One region of the Sphingomonas limnosediminicola genome, then DNA from elsewhere that is predicted to be linked to it. Evidence: predicted binding sites of a transcription regulator. Region 1 holds the regulator's gene; each other region holds the start of a gene.

Region 1 (5,684 bases):
AAGGCGTTATTGAGATGGTCGTCGCCGCGGATCACGTGCGTGACGCCCATGTCGTGATCGTCGACCACCACCGCAAGCATGTAGGTCGGCGTTCCGTCCGACCGCAGCAGGACGAAGTCATCGAGCTCGACGTTCTGTACCGTCACGCGGCCCTGAACGCGGTCGTCGATCACTGTTTCCCCTTCGCGGGGCGCCTTCAACCGAATGACGAATGGCTTGTCGCCTTGCTCGGCTGTCACGTCGCGCCAGGGGCTGTTGATGCGGAACGGCCGCCGCTCCCGTTGGGCGGTCTCGCGCTGCTCGGCGAGCTCTACCTGGGTCATGTAGCAGCGATACGCGGCCCCGCGCTCAAGCAAGCGATGGGCGACTTCGGCGTGCCGCGCCCAGAATTGCGACTGGTAATATTCGTGGCCGTCCCAATTGAGGCCAAGCCAATTCATCCCGTCGAGGATGGCGTCGATGGCTTCCTTTGTGGAGCGCGCCTTGTCGGTGTCCTCGATGCGGAGGAGGAACTTGCCGCCGTGATGGCGGGCGAACAGCCAGTTGAACAAGGCCGTCCGCGCCCCGCCGATATGAAGGAAGCCAGTGGGCGAGGGGGCAAAACGGGTAACGATGGGACGGGAATTGCTGCTCAAATCTTTCTCGCTTGCGCTCAGGCGCGCAATCCTCTTCTCTCTATGCTGCAATGCAACGGACGAGCGCCCCTAACATAGCGGGTGCGCCTCTGCCACAGCATGCTCGGAAGCTCTGGAAGCGCGTTTTGCCGAGTGGAACGAGGAGCTGGAAAAGCTGTTCGAAGGAGCGCGCCCAGCTTCCGCCGTGGATCGTTGTCGGGTTCGGGTGCGGGATCGCCGTTTAGTTCGCGTTTGACTCATCGATTGAATGGCACGCCTTCTGCGTTAGCGCCGCCGCGGCACTCGTTGGCTTCACGATTCTGACGGGTCGAGCCGGACGAGCCGCTAGGCCCGTTGACCATCACTCAGGCTGTCGAGCCTCAGGGCCTTGATCGTGTCAGGGAAGGGCTTTCGCTCCAGACAGCCAGCTCGCTCCCCGACGGGTCAATGAAGTGGAAACGACGGCCGCCCGGGAAGCTGAAGATCGGCTTGGCAATCGTCCCGCCCGCTTTCGAAACTGCGTCGAACGCGGCCTCGAGGTTATCGACTTGGATCACCGGTAGGATGGCTGACAGCGCCTCTTCCGGATCGCCCTGCAAACCGACATCGGTCGTGCCGTTGGTCGTTGCTGAGTAGGTCGGGCCATAGTCGGCAAACGTCCACCCGAACGCCTTCGAATAGAATGCCCTCGTCAACTCGTGCGCAGTGGCGCTCGGCAATTCCACGTAATCGATGCGCGCGTCGCCCATGTCAGTAGCGGCGAATCAGGCCTGCGAGACGTCCCTGAATCTGGACCCGGCGCGGATCGTAGCGCTGCGCCTCGTATTGTCGGTTGGCCGGATCGAGGCGAATCATGCTGCCCTCGCGGCGGAACGTCTTCAGCGTTGCTTCCTCATTGTCGATCAGTGCGACGACGATCTCACCGTCTCGCGCCGTGTCGACCTTGCGGATGAGCGCGAAGTCACCGTCGAGGATGCCTTCGTCGACCATCGAATCGCCCGACACTTCAAGCGCATAATGCTCGCCTGGCCCAAGTAACGCCGACGGCACGGAGAAGTTCTCCGTCCCCTGCAGCGCCTCGATCGGCGTGCCGGCAGCGATGCGGCCGTGGAGTGGAATTTCCTGAACGTCGTTGGCGGGTGCGCTGACCACAGGCCGGATCGGGGTTACGGTTGCAGAGGGCCGTGTCTCGGGAAGCTTCATCACCTCGAGCGCTCTGGCCCGATTGGGCAGCCGCCGAATGAACCCGCGCTCCTCCAGCGCCGAAATCAAACGATGCACGCCGGACTTCGACTTCAAGTCTAGCGCCTCGCGCATCTCATCAAAGCTCGGAGAGATCCCGCTCTCCTTCAGACGGCCATCGATGAACAACAGCAATTCATGCTGCTTGGCGGTTAGCATCGGTGGTCACTCCCCCGAATAGAACGAACGGGGAACGTGTAGGCAACAAACGGATGCCGGTCAAGTGCCCCGATCAGTTTCCGCTGGTGAGCAGCCGCGTCTTCATCGTCTGGATCGCACTGTCGTTCTTTTTGGCCTTAAGCTCGGCCTTGATCGCCGCGACGAATTGCCGCGCGTAATCTTCCGAGAGCTCCTCGCGAAGCTCACGCTGCATCTGACTAATCAAGCCGGGCTGCAAAGTCGCGTTGCCGGGTACGATCTTCGTCACCTTCACGATGTAGAAGCCGCGGCCCTGCGGGTCGGGAAGCGCTTTGGCTTTCCCCTGGCCAAAGGTGAACAGCATCTTGAGCGCCGGCGGCACCTGTCCCTGCGCGGTCGCGATCTGGATGCGCCGCGCGGCGACGGGACGAGCGGCGGGAAGGGCCACGCCGGCCTGCTTTATTGCGTCGGCTAGCGAAGCGCCTGACGCCGCCTTGGCCGCAATGCCATCGGCAGCGATCTTGGCGCGCTTGAATGCCTGCTGGTCGAGCCAGTCGGCAGCCACGCGGTCGCGGATGCTGGCTAGCGGGGCGGGGGCCGCTGCGACGACCTGTCCCGGCGAGACGACAGCATAGCCCTTGTCGCCAAGGCTCACGATCTCCGGCGGGTCATTAGGCGCGATCTCGAACCCGGTCTTGACGGCGGGGGCGAGTTCCGGAGCGATTTTGAACCTCGGGTCTGCGAGTGAGCTTCCGTTTGCCACGATGAGCGGAGTCGTGGTCACCGGCGCTTTCGCCTTGCCCGCGGCCTCGACGAAGTTACTGCCATCGTCGATCGCGTTCTGGATCTTGTCGACCATATCCTCGATCGCGGCTTTGCGTTTGTCGGCAACGAGTCTGGCGCCAATTTCGTCATGTGCTGCGGCGAGCGTCTTGCCCGAGGCGCTCTTCACCGATTCGACCTTCACGACGACCCAGCCGAATTCCGACTGGACCGGTCCAACGACCGATCCCGATGCCGCGCCGAATACTGCCGTCGCGGCCTTGTCGCCTGCGACGCTCGCATATGCCTGGCGCGTCTGATCGGCCAACGCCGTCACGGCTGCATTGGAGCCTGCAGGCGCCGCCGCGGCCGCCAGCGTCGCGCCGCCCTTGGCGCGAGTTGCGATGCCGTTCGCCGTTGCCTGGTCCGGCACGACCACCTGACTCAGGTTGCGCGTCTCACGTGATCCGTAGATGGCTTGGTTCTTGTTGTAATAGTCCGTGATTTCCTGGTCCGTTGCGGCGATGCCGGAGACCTGCTCAGGGCCGATGATCGCAAATCGAAGCGCCCGCTGCTCGGGGATCATGTAATGATTGCGGTTTGCAGCATAGAATTGCTGCACGTCGGCGTCCGTCGCTTTCAGTCCTGCCTTGAACGGCTCGATCGGAACCGCCGCGGCTTCGCCCTCGCGCGATTCCAGCATCATCGAGGCATATGGCGTGGCCATCCCGACCGAAAGCCGGGCATTTGATGCCACCGGCGAAAGAATGAGTTGCTGGAAAAGGCCGCTCGCCAGCAACTGTCGCACTTGCGCATCGGTCATTTGTTGGCGTTGAAGAAACGTCTGGTAGGACGCGGCGCTGACCTTGCCGTCCAGGCCCTTCACACCAGGCAATTGAGCGATCTGCCCGTCGAGGAGTTTCTTCGACAGCGGGAAACCGAACTTGTCACCAAACGCGATCAGAGACCGCTGGTCGATCAGCAGGGCGAGGATCTCGTCGAAATCGCGCGCGATGGTCGAATAATCCGCTGCGGGGTTCTGCTCGCGCACGTTTTGCAGACGCTTTTGCATCGCTTCGCTCATCTCGCGCTCGGTGACACGCTGGTCACCGACGCTGGCCAGCGTATCCGCGCCCATCCCAAAGCCGATCTTGCCTGAACCGAAGTTGGAGATGTCGCTGGCGGCAAAGCCTGCGAGGATGGCAATCAGGACGGCCGCCATGATCCAGGTGCCGACCTTGGATTTTGATACGCGGCGAAAAAAGGTGAGCATCAAGTCTTCCGAGAGGTGAAAGCGATAGCGAGCGGCGAGCTTTAGGGGGGAGCCTTGCAGGCATCAAGGCGCGCCCGCTAGTGGACGGCCTATAAGGGGGACTGAATGGCGCTCAGGAAGCTCGTTGCCGGAAATTGGAAGATGCACGGACTCTCTGCGGATCTCGCGGAGGCAAAGGCGATTGCAGAGCAGTCGAAGGATTATCCCGGCGTCGATGTCGCGCTCTGCGTCCCGTCGATCCTGATTGAACGTGCCGCAAGAGCGCTACCCGACTTTACCATCGGCGCGCAGGACGTCCATCACGCGGAGAAGGGTGCCCACACCGGTTGCATCTCGGTGCAGATGCTTCACGACGCCGGCGCCAGCCTGACCATCGTCGGTCATTCCGAGCGCCGCGAAGCGCAGCGTGAGAGCGACGAAGAGGTCAAATCGAAGGCGACTGCGGCGCTTTCGTGCGGTCTCGCAGTGATCCTCTGCGTGGGAGAGAGCTTGGAGGTCCGAGAGCGAGGCGCCGCGGTCGAGACCGTGGTCGGCCAGCTCGACGGCTCATTGCCCCACGTTCTGAGCAGCGAAACGGAGCTGGCGATAGCTTACGAGCCGATTTGGGCGATCGGCACCGGCAAGATCCCGACCGTCGATGAAATTGCGGAAATGCATTCTGCCATCCGCCAGCGGCTGCGCGAGCGGTTCGGTGCGGACGGCGATCAGGTGCGCATCCTCTATGGCGGATCGGTGAAGGCCTCGAACGCGGTTGAAATATTCGCGATCGCAGACGTCGATGGCGCGCTCGTCGGCGGCGCCAGTCTAAAGGCCACCGACTTCATCCCCATCGTTGCCGCTGCGGCCTCGAGCAGCGGCGGTTGAAGGCTTGGGCCCGATCGCCTAAGTCGCCGCGACCAATTCACGAAAGAATCTCATGTTCGCCTTCCTCCTGATCGTTCAATCGCTTGTCGCCCTTTCGCTCATCACGGTGATCCTGATGCAGCGCTCCGAGGGCGGCGGCCTTGGTGTAGGCGGAAGCTCGTCTGGTTTCATGACGGCGCGGGGTGCGGCGGACTTCCTGACTCGCTCGACCTCTGTGCTCGGCGGCACCTTCATCGTCCTGTCGATCGTCATGGCCGCCATCGCCGGCGCGACGCGTGAGCCGGTCAAGATTGACACGTCGCTGGCCGGCAAGACCGGAACGCCGATCGAGCAGTCGCAGCCGGCAACGGCACCGGCGGCGCCAAAGCAGGCGCCCGACCAGAATCAGCAGGCGCCGGTCCCGCTCGCCCAATAGTTTTTGCAGCGGGCGCGAAAATATTTCGCGCCGCCCTTGCGCGAGTTAGCGGCTACCCCCTAAGCCTCGAATCCCATGGCGCGGTTCATTTTTGTCACCGGCGGCGTGGTCTCCTCGCTTGGAAAAGGTCTTCTGTCGGCGTCCCTCGGGGCGCTTCTCCAGGCGCGTGGCTACAAGGTCCGCATTCGTAAGTTCGACCCCTATCTCAATGTAGATCCGGGGACGATGTCCCCGTACCAGCATGGTGAAGTCTTCGTGACCGACGACGGGGCGGAAACCGACCTCGACCTCGGGCATTACGAGCGTTTCACAGGCGTCAGCTCGCGCCAGTCGGACAACATCACGACGGGCCGCATCTACCGCGACATCATCGCGC
Region 2 (5,684 bases), 1.8 Mb from region 1:
TACCCGGCCGATCGGCGCAAATCCCGTCGTCGGCGGCAAACGCAGTCGAGGCGAGGGACGCAGCAACCGCGCCAGTGAGGAGATGGAACGTGCGCATCGCCGTTTTGTGCGTCGCCGCGAACGGTTCGTCGAGATGGGCTTACAAGTTCCCACGGAATCCACACGACTTCTTTACGCCAGCGGAACAGCTGGAAAGCCACCGCTGCGTCACCTAACGAATGCCGATGGACCTGCCCGCGCTCACCTGGGGAATGTTGCTCGATATTGCCGAGTGGGTGATCCGCGCGGGCGCGCTCGTTGTCATCCCATTCCGTCGCAAGTTCACGGCGGCCGCCTGGCTTTTGCTGATTTTCTTCCTGCCGATCCCCGGGCTTTTGCTGTTCCTGATGATCGGCCAGCCGCGCTTTCCCAAAGGCCGCATCGAACGCTTCGAGTTGTTGCGCCCCGCTTTCGACCGCGTCACGAAAGCACTTAGCGCAAGCAAGCCGGATCAGCCCTCCGCGGTCGCCGCCTTTTGCGAAAAGCTCGGCCTATTCCCCGCCACCGCCGGCAACCAAGTCGAGCTTCTCGACGATTATGACGCCGCTCTCGGCCGCCTCGTCGCCGATATCGACGCGGCCAAGGAGCGCGTGTTCATCCTCGTCTACATTTTCGCCGATGACAAAACCGGTTGCAGCGTCATCGACGCACTCAGACGTGCGGTCGCGCGTGGCGTCGATTGCCGCGTGCTGATCGACCCGATCGGCTCGATTCATTGGGTGCGCGGGACGATCGACAAGCTTTGCGCGGTCGGTGTCAACACGCGCCGCACCCTTCCCCTGCGACTGCTCCGCGGCCGTACCCGCCGCGACATGCGTAATCATCGCAAATTGTTCATAGTCGACGGACAGATCGGTTACGCGGGTTCGCAAAATATCGTCGACAAGAACTTCCGCCCCGGCGTCACCAACCGCGAGTTGATCGCGCGCTGCACCGGTCCTGTCGTCACCGCGATGGAGGCCGTCTTTCTCGGCGACTGGTTCCTCGAAACCGGTACCCAGCCCCCGGACGGGATCCAGCTGCCCGCCCCTTCAGGCGACGCCGTCCTGCAACTCCTCCCGAGCGGCCCCGAATATCCGCTCGAAGGATTTGAGACGTTGCTCGTCTGGCAGCTTCACCAGGCCGAGAAACGCGCGATCATTGCGACCCCATATTTCATTCCCGACCAGGACGTGATCGCCGCTTTCCGTACCGCCGCCGCGCGCGGCGTCGAGGTTGACCTGGTGCTCAGCAAAGTCGTCGATCACCCGATCGTGAACCTCGCGCAGCGTTCTTATTACGAAGCGCTGCTCCACGCGGGCGTACGCATCCACCTGTTCGACGATTACCTGCTGCACGCGAAGAACGTCAGCATCGACGGCAAGCTCGCCATCGTCGGCTCGAGCAATGTCGACCTCCGGTCATTCCAGCTCAACGAGGAGGTCAGCCTGCTCCTTTACGACACGAAGTCCGTCGCCGACCTCGAAGCAATCCAGCGCCGCTACATCGAAACGAGCATCGCGCTGAAGCTGGACGAATGGGTACGACGCGGCCACCCGGTGCAGGTCCTGGAAAACCTCGCCCGGCTGGTCAGCCCTTTGCTCTAGCCTCGCTCCCCGGCCCTGCCCGCCCGCTTCGCTGCGCTCTTCGCGCGTGTACCGGCGAATTCCGATCCTGCGCTCCACTGCGGCCATTCGCGGCTGTTCGCGAGCCGTGAACCGATGGCGTAGAACAGTTCCGCCTCCTGCGCCGCGCCGCGCAGGTCCCAGCTTGCGCTCCATTCGTCGCACGGCTGGTGGTAGCAGGTGCCGGTGAAGCTGCTGAGCCAGCGCTCGCCCGCTTCACGCCCGCCGTTCTGAAAGTCGTACGCACCCGCCAGCGCCATGTTCAACAGCACCGGCACGCCGCGCTTGGCGAAGGAGAAATGGTCGGCGCGATAAAAAAGTCCGCGCTCGGGATGGTTCTCGACCGTGACGTAGCGCCCCTGCGCCTTCGCAGCTTCGTCCAGGTAACGATCCATGTCGCTCTGCCCGCGCCCGACCAGCACGGCGTCGCGCACCGGGCCCTGCCATTGAAGCGTGTCAAAGGTCAGGTTCGCCGCCATCGTCTCGTGCGGGAAGAGCGGATGCTGCGCGTAATATTCGGAGCCCAGCAGCCCACGCTCCTCGCCCGTCCACGCCGCGAACAGCACGGTCCGCTGCGGCGGCGCGGCCTTGAACATGCGCGCCACCTCCAACATTGCCGCCAGCCCCAGTGCATCGTCCGAAGCGCCACGGCGGATGGTCCGGCCCTGCGCGTCCGGCGCGCCGATGCCAAACGCATCCCAGTGCCCGCCATAGCTCACCGTTTCGTTCGGGAAGCGGCTGCCGGTGATCTTGCCCAACACGTTCTGGCTGCTGATCCGCTCCAGCTTCACAGGAATGTTGGCGGACATGGTGGCCTTGAGGTCGATCGGCTTGAACGCCGCCGTCCGCGCCTCGCGCTTCACCTGGTCGAAATCGCGCCCCGCGCGCTTCAATAGGTCGACGGCGACCGAGCCCTGGATCCAGCCCTGCATCATTACCGGCTGCTGCGCGCCCGGCCGCAGGACGACGTTATAGCTCTCGCCCGCCGCGCTCTTCACGACGTTCCAGCCGTAGCCCGCGCCCGGCGTGTCGTGGACCACGAGCGCCGCAATTGCGCCGCGCCGTGCCGCCTCCTCATATTTGTAAACCCAACGGCCGTAGAACGTCATCGCGTTCCCGCCGAACTTGCCCGCGACCGGCTCGCCCGCCGCCGCTTCGAAGTCGGGGTCGTTGACCAGCATCACGACGACCTTGCCCTTCAGGTCGACGCCCTTGAAATCGTCCCAGCCGCGCTCCGGCGCTTTCACGCCGTAGCCGACGAACACCATCGGCGCGTTGGCAATGCGAACCCGGTCCACCGCCCGCACGGTGCCGAGGTAGACGTCGTCGGGCGATCGCAGCGTGAGCGCTTGTCCGCCCGCATTCACCGACACCGTCGCCGGCTGCTGAAGATGGGTTCGGATCATCGGCACGGTCTGGGTCCAGCCGCCATTTTCGCCAGCCGGCTCCAGGCCCGCCGCCTTGAACTGGTCGATGAGGTAGGCGACCGTTCGCGTTTCGCCCGGGGTGCCCGGCGAGCGCCCTTGGAACTCGTCGGAGGCCAGCGTCCGCGTCACCTCGGACATGCGCTGCATGTCGACATGCGCGGCAGGCGGGGCCTGCGCCGACAGCAGCGGCGACATCGGCACGATCGCCGCAAGCACAGGCAACAACTTCATCGGCCCTCTCCCTTGTTCATCAGGCGCAACGCAGGAAATGCCCGATTGGGTTCTACAGCGATGGAACGCGACTGCGATCAGAGGAAACACCAGCCGCTGCGTCAGTCGGGACGCGCTGAACCGCTCGTCGGCCTGATCCACTTTCTTGTGTCGAAACTGCAAATCCACAGGATTTTGAGTTGACGATGCATTTACCCGCTTGCGTCTGATTCTGTTTAAGGCACAATAGATAGTAGCGCGAGAGGGGGGTCTCTCAACACCTAGTGTTCGGCGCCGGAATACGTATATTCCGGTGATGGACAGGTTCGTCCCCGGTTTCCACAGGGACGAATGGTTAAAAAGGCCCTTCGAACGCCGGAAATAGGCTAGGATGTCCTGATGGCACCGAGTCGAACAATACAGGAACAGGCGGCGCTCGAAGAGGCTGCCGAGGAACGGGGAAGCGCGATGGATTTTTCGACCGGCTCTGAAGTAACGAGCGACGACATTTCGACCGCCACCTCCGGCAGCAAGCGCGTCGATGCGCTGAAGTTCGACGTGAAGACGGACGACAGCCGCGATGCCCTGCTGACCGAGTTCGGCAAGGACACGCTTCGCGACCGTTACCTGCTCCCGGGCGAAAGCTACCAGGACCTGTTCGCGCGCGTCGCCGCCGCTTATTCGGACGATGCCGAGCACGCGCAGCGCGTCTACGATTACATCTCCAGATTGTGGTTCATGCCGGCGACGCCTGTGCTGTCGAACGGCGGCACCGGCCGCGGCCTCCCGATCAGCTGCTATTTGAACAGCGTCGACGACAGCCTGCAGGCAATCACCGAAATCTGGAACGAGAATGTCTGGCTCGCGTCCAAGGGGGGCGGCATCGGCACCTATTGGGGCCGCGTGCGCGGCATCGGTGAGCCGGTTGGCCTCAATGGCAAGACCAGCGGCATCATCCCGTTCGTCCGCGTGATGGACAGCCTGACGCTGGCGATTTCGCAAGGGTCGCTGCGCCGCGGCTCGGCCGCCGTCTACCTCGACGTCTCACACCCGGAGATCGAGGAGTTCCTTGAGATTCGTAAGCCCAGCGGCGACTTCAACCGCAAGGCGCTCAACCTCCACCACGGCGTGCTGATCACCGACGAGTTCATGGAAGCCGTGCGCGCGGGCAACGAATTCATCCTGCGCAGCCCCAAGGACGGGTCGGAGCGCGGCAAGGTCGACGCCCGCTCGCTGTTCCAGAAGCTGGTCGAGACCCGCCTTGCGACCGGCGAGCCGTACATCATTTTCATCGACCAGGTGAACCGGTCGATGCCGAAGCATCACCGCGACCTCGGTCTCAAGGTATCGACGTCCAACCTCTGCTCGGAAATCACGCTTCCGACCGGCCGCGATCACCTCGGCGCCGACCGCACCGCCGTGTGCTGCCTCAGCTCGCTCAACCTCGAAACCTGGGACCAGTGGAACGGCGACAAGCGCTTCATCGAGGATATCATGCGCTTCCTCGACAATGTGCTGAGCGACTACATCGCCCGCGCACCCGACGAGATGGCGCGCGCTAAGTACAGCGCCGAGCGCGAGCGCAGCGTCGGCCTCGGCGTCATGGGCTTCCACTCCTTCCTTCAGCAGCGCGGCCTTTCGTTCGAAGGCGCGATGGCGAAGAGCTGGAACCTCAAGATGTTCAAGCACATCCGCGCGCAGGTCGACCAGGCGTCGATGATGCTGGCGAAGGAGCGCGGGCCTTGCCCCGACGCCGCCGACATGGGCGTCATGGAGCGCTTCAGCTGCAAGATGGCGATCGCGCCGACCGCGTCGATCTCGATCATCGCCGGCGGTACCAGCGCCTGCATCGAGCCGATCCCGGCCAACATCTACACGCACAAGACCCTGTCGGGCTCCTTCTCGATCAAGAATCCGTACCTCGAGAAGATGCTGAAGGAGAAGTCGAAGGACAGCGCGCAGGTCTGGAACTCGATCCTCGAGCAGGGCGGCAGCGTCCAGCACCTCGACTTCCTGACGCAGGAAGAAAAGGACGTGTTCAAGACGTCGTTCGAGATCGACCAGCGCTGGCTGCTCGAGCTTTCGGCCGACCGCACGCCCTTCATCGACCAGGCGCAGTCGCTCAACCTCTTCATCCCGGCCGACGTCGACAAGTGGGACCTGATGATGCTCCACTTCCGCGCGTGGGAGCTCGGTATCAAGTCGCTCTACTACCTCCGCTCCAAGTCGGTGCAGCGCGCGGGCTTCGCCGGCGGCGTCGAGGCGGACAACACGCCCGAGCTCAAGGAAATCCAGCTCCCGTCGAGCACAGACTATGACGAGTGTCTGGCGTGTCAGTGAAGCGCGCCCTCTCGCTCCGCACCGTCGCCAAGGGTGCAGGCGCGGTCGTGCTCGGCCTCATCGC
Region 3 (5,684 bases), 390 kb from region 1:
AGCTGCGCTTGCCGTCGATGAAGCGCAGGGTGACGGGCTTGCCGTTGGTGCCGTGGAGGATGACGCGCTGCGCTTCCTCGGGGAGGTCGGCCCAGGAGGTGTCGAGGTCGAAATCATAGGCGCGAGCGAGGCTGGCTAGCACCTGCATGTAATAAGGGCTGGGCGGGTTGGACTTGGCCCAGGGGACAACGGCGCCCTTCTTGATCGACAGCGCGTGATTGGGAACGACGAGGTCTGCGTCGAACACCAGCTTTTCGCCGAGGCCGTCGCAGGCCGGGCAGGCGCCCTGCGGCGCGTTGAACGAGAACAGGCGCGGCTCAATCTCGGCGATGGTGAAGCCGCTGACGGGGCAGGCGAACTTCTCGGAAAAGATGATGCGGCCTTCGGGCGCGTGGGTGGCGAGGACGTTGCGCTCCGCGGCTTTTTCCAGCGCGGCGGCGACGCCGGTGCGCTTGCTGCCGGGCGGGTCCTGGACCGGGTCGGCGGGGTCGAGGAAGGCGAGGCCCTCGGCGAGCTTGAGCGCGGTTTCGAAGCTGTCGGCGAGGCGCGGCTCGATGCCTTCGCGGATGACAACGCGATCCACCACGACTTCGATGTCGTGCTTGTACTTCTTGTCGAGCGTGGGGGCTTCTTCGATCGCGGAGAAGGCGCCGTCGATGCGGACGCGGGTGAAGCCCGCCTTCTGCCACTCGGCAAGCTCCTTGCGGTACTCGCCCTTGCGGCCGCGAACGACGGGCGCGAGCAGGTAGTGGCGGCTGCCTTCGGGCAGGGTCATGGTGCGGTCGACCATCTGGCTGACGGTCTGCGCGGCAATGGGAAGGCCGGTCGCGGGCGAATAAGGAATGCCGACGCGCGCCCACAGAAGGCGCATGTAGTCGTAGATTTCGGTGACGGTGGCGACCGTCGAGCGCGGGTTGCGCGAGGTCGTCTTCTGCTCGATCGAGATGGCGGGCGACAGACCGTCGATATGCTCGACGTCCGGCTTTTGCATCATCTCGAGAAACTGGCGGGCGTAGGCGCTGAGGCTCTCGACGTAGCGGCGTTGCCCCTCCGCATAGATGGTGTCGAAGGCGAGGCTGGATTTGCCCGAGCCGGACAAACCGGTAATGACTGTCAGGCTCTCGCGCGGGATATCCACGTCGACGGCCTTCAGATTGTGTTCGCGTGCGCCACGGACGCTGATGTGGGTCAGCATACGGTAGACCTAAGCTGACGAATATGAGTCATCATCGGATCGGCTTCGTTCCGTTTATGTTCTGATTAAGGGAGCCACTGCTGAAGGTCAACGCGGCTCTTTGGATATGGGTGCGATGCGGGATAATGCCAGTGTGGCGATGGCGGCAAACGTCAGTTCGGCCAGTAGACATATTCCTGGCCGGGTTTCCACGGCGCGTCGGCGGGAACGTCGATGCGGATCGGCTCTTCGAGGAGGGCGGGCCAGAGGGGCTTGGCCATTTCGCGGTCGTGGCGCGCGATGCTCGCCCGGAGGCGCGCGACGATGGCGGGTTCTCGCGCGGCAAGGTTCACGCGTTCGGTGGGATCGGCGGCGAGGTTGAACAGCCACGTACGCGGCGGATTGCGGGAGACCTGAAGCTTCCAGTCACCGTCGCGGACCGCTTCGTAGCTGCCCGAGCGCCAGAACAAGGTCCTGCCTAGGGGCGGTTGCGCGTGCGTCGTGACGAACGGCAGCAGGTTGATGCCGTCGATCTGCCGTCCCGCGGGGAGAGGCACCATAGCGGCGGCGGCGAGCGTGGGCAGGACGTCGATATGCTCGGTCGGTATCGCCAGGCGCTGGCCGGGCGCGATCCGGCCCGGCCAATCGATGAAGAACGGCACGCGGATTCCCCCTTCGAAGAAGGTGCCCTTCCATCCGCGATACGGCTTGTTGATGCCGGAAAGGCCCGCGTACCAGGCCCCGCCATTGTCGTTGGTGAAAATGACAATCGTGTTGCGGTCGAGGCCCTGCGCCTTCAACGCCGACATGACCTTGCCGACCCCCCGGTCGAGCGCGCGGACCATCGCTCCGTAGACGCGGGAACGGCGATCCTTGATGGACCCGAGCGCTTCATAATCGGCCTTGGTCGCCTGGAACGGCGTGTGGGGCGCGTTGTAGGCGAGATAGATGAAGAAAGGCCGGTTGCGGTTGGCGGCGATCGCCGCGACCGCCTGATCGCTGAGATAGTCGGTCATATATTCGCCGGCGTGGAAGGGCGCGCCGCCGTTGAACTGGACGCCGTCGGACAGCGCCAGCCATAAGAGGCGATCGAGCGGGTCGCCCGGAAGCCGGGCGTCGACCGACGCTTTGTCCGGTGCGTATTTGGACGCTCCGGCCATGAAGCCCAGGCTTTCGTCGAAGCCCTGGTTTTCGGGGCGCATTCCAGGCGCGTCTCCCAGGTGCCATTTGCCGAGGTGGACGGTGTGATAGCCGCGGGCCCTCAGCACCTCGGCGATGGTCACTTCGCTCAAGGGCATGCCCATATTTTCCATCGACGGCGCGCGTGCCTGCAGATCGGCATGGTAGATGGTGGGATATGGCCGGTCTTGCGGTGAGTAGCGCGGGACGTATCTCGCAAGCTGGTCCGGGACGGCGGTGAATTCGAAACCGAACCGCTGCGGATAGCGCCCGGTCAACAGTGCCGCGCGGGAGGGGGAGCAGGTCGCGTTCGCGCAATAAGCGACGGTGAAGTCGGCCCCTGCACGCGCGATGGCGTCGATATTGGGTGTCGGGACCAGCCCACCCGCGACGCCCGTGGCCGGGCCTTCAGCAGTGATGTCGTTGATGCCGAGGTCGTCGGCCAGGATCAGCACGATGTTGGGAGGCCGCTCGCCAGCCGGCGGCCTTTCCGGACCGGCCGCCCAATGCACCTGGCGGCTTGCGGCGACCGGATGCGTGAAGCGGTAGGCCAAAACCATGATGGGAACGGGCCACAGCAGCCACGCGACCCAAGCGGGAAGCAGGATCGCCAGCAGAATTGCGAATAGGATCTTCAGCGGCTTCACCGTCCAGTTCCTGTTTCGGTGAGTCTGGTTGCTAGTTAGAACCGTTGTTCAGCACGGCGCCATCAGTTCAACGCCTGAGAGCACAGACTATGCCAGCTTGGGTCGAAGACTGAGACTGGCCTGCTAGCGGCACGAATGGGTCGAAAGCTGCCACTAGCTCGCAAACGTTCGCAAATGGGTCGGAAGCTGGCTCTGGCGCCGTTCGTGGCGAGTTGCGGCAGTTCCCGCTATATCAGCGGGACACCGCCGGAGGACATCCGATGATCTATCCTGCGTTTGCCTTGGCCGCCGCGTTTGCCATGGATCCCGATGGCCCTCCGGCTTTTCCGCCTGTCAGCGGCGATACGGTGACTCGCGATACGACACTGTCGATCGCGGCGGTGACGCACCATTACGAAGAAAAATCGAAAGCGCTGCAGGCCGAGATGCTCGCCCTGAAGCAATCAGATGGCGGGCAGCTGACTCCGGAACACCAGGCGTATCTACAGCAGAAGCTCATCCGGCTTCTCGATGCGTATCATGGCGCTCTGCAGAAAACCGACCCAATGGCCGTCAACGCGGACGGTACGCTCAGCCGATAGCATCGAAGGCGCGGTTCCTGCTGCCCGAATCGTTTGAGCCGGAGTTCGGGACTGGCTTACGACCCGGTTGCGCGCTTCACAGCGTCGGCCATCTGTGGCCGAGCGCCGCTCCAAGCCTCGTCGCGGCAAGGCTTCTCCATTGTGCCCTTGTAGGAAGGGAGCGGCGTGGGGATGCTGCAAATGCTGTCAACGGCGATGCCGACCCGTTTTTCCATTTCCTTCTGGCCATTCGCCGATTTGAGGTCGAGGTCGCCGATGTAGACGGTGCGGACCATCAGGTCGGGCGATGGTCGCATCTTGTGCGTCACGACGATCGATGGCTCCTGCATCTCGCCGGCGGGAATCTGAGCGGCGACCGTTCCCGCAAACGAAACGAGGATAGCAAGCGTTGCGAACCGAGATTTCGAGATCATCAGACTTCTCCCTACCGAGAAGGCTGAATCAGACCCATAACCGCCGCCAGCAACATCCGTTAATACCCTTATGCGGCAATGGGCTGGCCTGGCGCGGCCAAGGTCAGCTCAACTCGTAGCGGGCGACTTCCTCGTAATGAGCGCCGTGCTTTGACAGCCGGCTTTCGAAGAGGGTGAAGCCGTCGACCTCGAACGGGTCGGAGGCGAGAGCGCGGTTTCGGTCGAGATAGACGGCGACCTCGCGGCTGCAGCGTCCCTTCCAGCGCGCGAGGGTGATGTGCGGATGGAAGGCGCGGCGTTCGGGTTCGAGGCCGATCTGCTGGCAGACGCGCTCGACCTTGGCGGCCAGCGCGGCGAGCGGCTCTTTGGGTTCTACGCCTGCCCATAGGGCGCCGCTGGAGCGTTGCTCGAAACGGCCTACGGCTTTGATGCGGAGCTCAAAGCGATCGGCGTGCACCTGGGTGAGCGCGCCGGCCAGATCATCGGCAACCGGGCGATCGACCTCGCCCACGAAACGCAAGGTGATGTGCAATTGCTCTTCGTCCTGCCAGCGGAAATCGGGGCTATCATCCATCGCGTCGATCAGCAGATCGCGGATCGGTTCGGGCGGTCGGATCGCGACGAACAGCCGGTGCATAGCCAGCCCATAACGCATGCGATATGCAAACGGGGAACGCGTTCTTCGAGGGGCAAAGATGAGCGGGAAGACCAAGCTTGGCGAGAAGGAATATGAAGATCTTCTGAAGCCGATGGCCAAGGAGCTTAGCGCCATGGCGCGCTGGGTGTCCGAGACGGGGCAGCGGATGGTTGTCATTTTCGAAGGGCGCGACACCGCCGGCAAGGGCGGGTCGATCGACATGTTCGCAAGGATCCTCAATCCGCGCCAGTGCCGGATTGCGGCACTTCCGAGCCCGAACGAGCGCGAGCGCACGCAATGGTATTTCCAGCGCTACGTCGAGCATTTCCCGGCCGAAGGCGAGATCGTGCTGTTCGATCGCAGCTGGTACAATCGCGCGGGCGTCGAGCCGGTCATGGGTTTCTGCACGCCCGAGGAGACCGACGCTTTCCTCCGTTCGGTTCCGGAGTTCGAGCGGCAGTTCGTGGACGACGGAATCCTCTTCTTCAAATATTGGCTGACCTGCGACCAGGAGGTGCAGGAAGACCGTTTCCAGAACCGATTGAAGAACCCGACGAAGCGCTGGAAGCTGTCGCCGATCGATATCCAGGCACGCAAGCATTACGACGACTACACCGATGCACGCGAGAAGATGCTGGCGGCGACGCACACGGACTATGCGCCGTGGACTTTGGTGGACTTCAACGACCAGCCAGTCGGGCGACTGACGCTTCTTCGCGACCTTCTCGACCGGGTGCCGGACACCGAGCTACCGCTGGACGACATCGAATGGCCGCCGTTGCCGCATGAGCCTTCGAAGGAGCGTTTCACGGTGCTCGAGCCGATCCCGAACTACCCGATCGAGCAAGACGAAAAGCACCACAAGCATCACGGCGACAAGCACCTTGAGTTCAAGGACGACTGAGCCGGTTTGCAGGCGCGGAAATCATCGCCTAGGCTGACGCTACTGCGCCGGTTCTTAGGGGGGTCTGGAATGCGCGCGACGAAGCTCCTTGCGAAGCTCACCGTCTATTTTGCCGTCATTGGCATCGCCGTGTTCGCGGCGATCAAAAT

What was found. Region 1 encodes LexA, which represses DNA repair genes until DNA is damaged. Its sites were predicted from a motif close to GTTCCNCNCTTGTTCT; they were not measured.
Region 2: the regulator LexA is predicted to act here: its motif matches at 3,692-3,707, upstream of ABD704_RS11895 (ribonucleoside-diphosphate reductase subunit alpha).
Region 3: the regulator LexA is predicted to act here: its motif matches at 1,243-1,258, upstream of uvrA (excinuclease ABC subunit UvrA).

The regions. Positions count from the first base shown of each region.
Region 1 is NZ_BAABBM010000001.1:499,957-505,640, reverse strand. Features, by position in the region: gene gltX (glutamate--tRNA ligase) at 1-635, opposite strand, end outside; gene ABD704_RS02535 (VOC family protein) at 995-1,363, opposite strand; gene lexA (transcriptional repressor LexA) at 1,365-2,015, opposite strand; gene ABD704_RS02525 (peptidylprolyl isomerase) at 2,089-4,029, opposite strand; gene tpiA (triose-phosphate isomerase) at 4,135-4,893, shown strand; gene secG (preprotein translocase subunit SecG) at 4,946-5,308, shown strand; gene pyrG (CTP synthase) at 5,384-5,684, shown strand, end outside.
Region 2 is NZ_BAABBM010000001.1:2,333,066-2,338,749, reverse strand. Features, by position in the region: gene ABD704_RS11910 (transporter) at 1-97, opposite strand, end outside; gene cls (cardiolipin synthase) at 225-1,625, shown strand; gene ABD704_RS11900 (M28 family metallopeptidase) at 1,622-3,301, opposite strand; gene ABD704_RS11895 (ribonucleoside-diphosphate reductase subunit alpha) at 3,749-5,620, shown strand; gene ABD704_RS11890 (hypothetical protein) at 5,617-5,684, shown strand, end outside.
Region 3 is NZ_BAABBM010000001.1:885,285-890,968, reverse strand. Features, by position in the region: gene uvrA (excinuclease ABC subunit UvrA) at 1-1,195, opposite strand, end outside; gene ABD704_RS04590 (sulfatase-like hydrolase/transferase) at 1,348-3,000, opposite strand; gene ABD704_RS04585 (hypothetical protein) at 3,261-3,581, shown strand; gene ABD704_RS04580 (UrcA family protein) at 3,638-3,994, opposite strand; gene thpR (RNA 2',3'-cyclic phosphodiesterase) at 4,098-4,649, opposite strand; gene ppk2 (polyphosphate kinase 2) at 4,690-5,535, shown strand; gene ABD704_RS04565 (DUF4956 domain-containing protein) at 5,605-5,684, shown strand, end outside.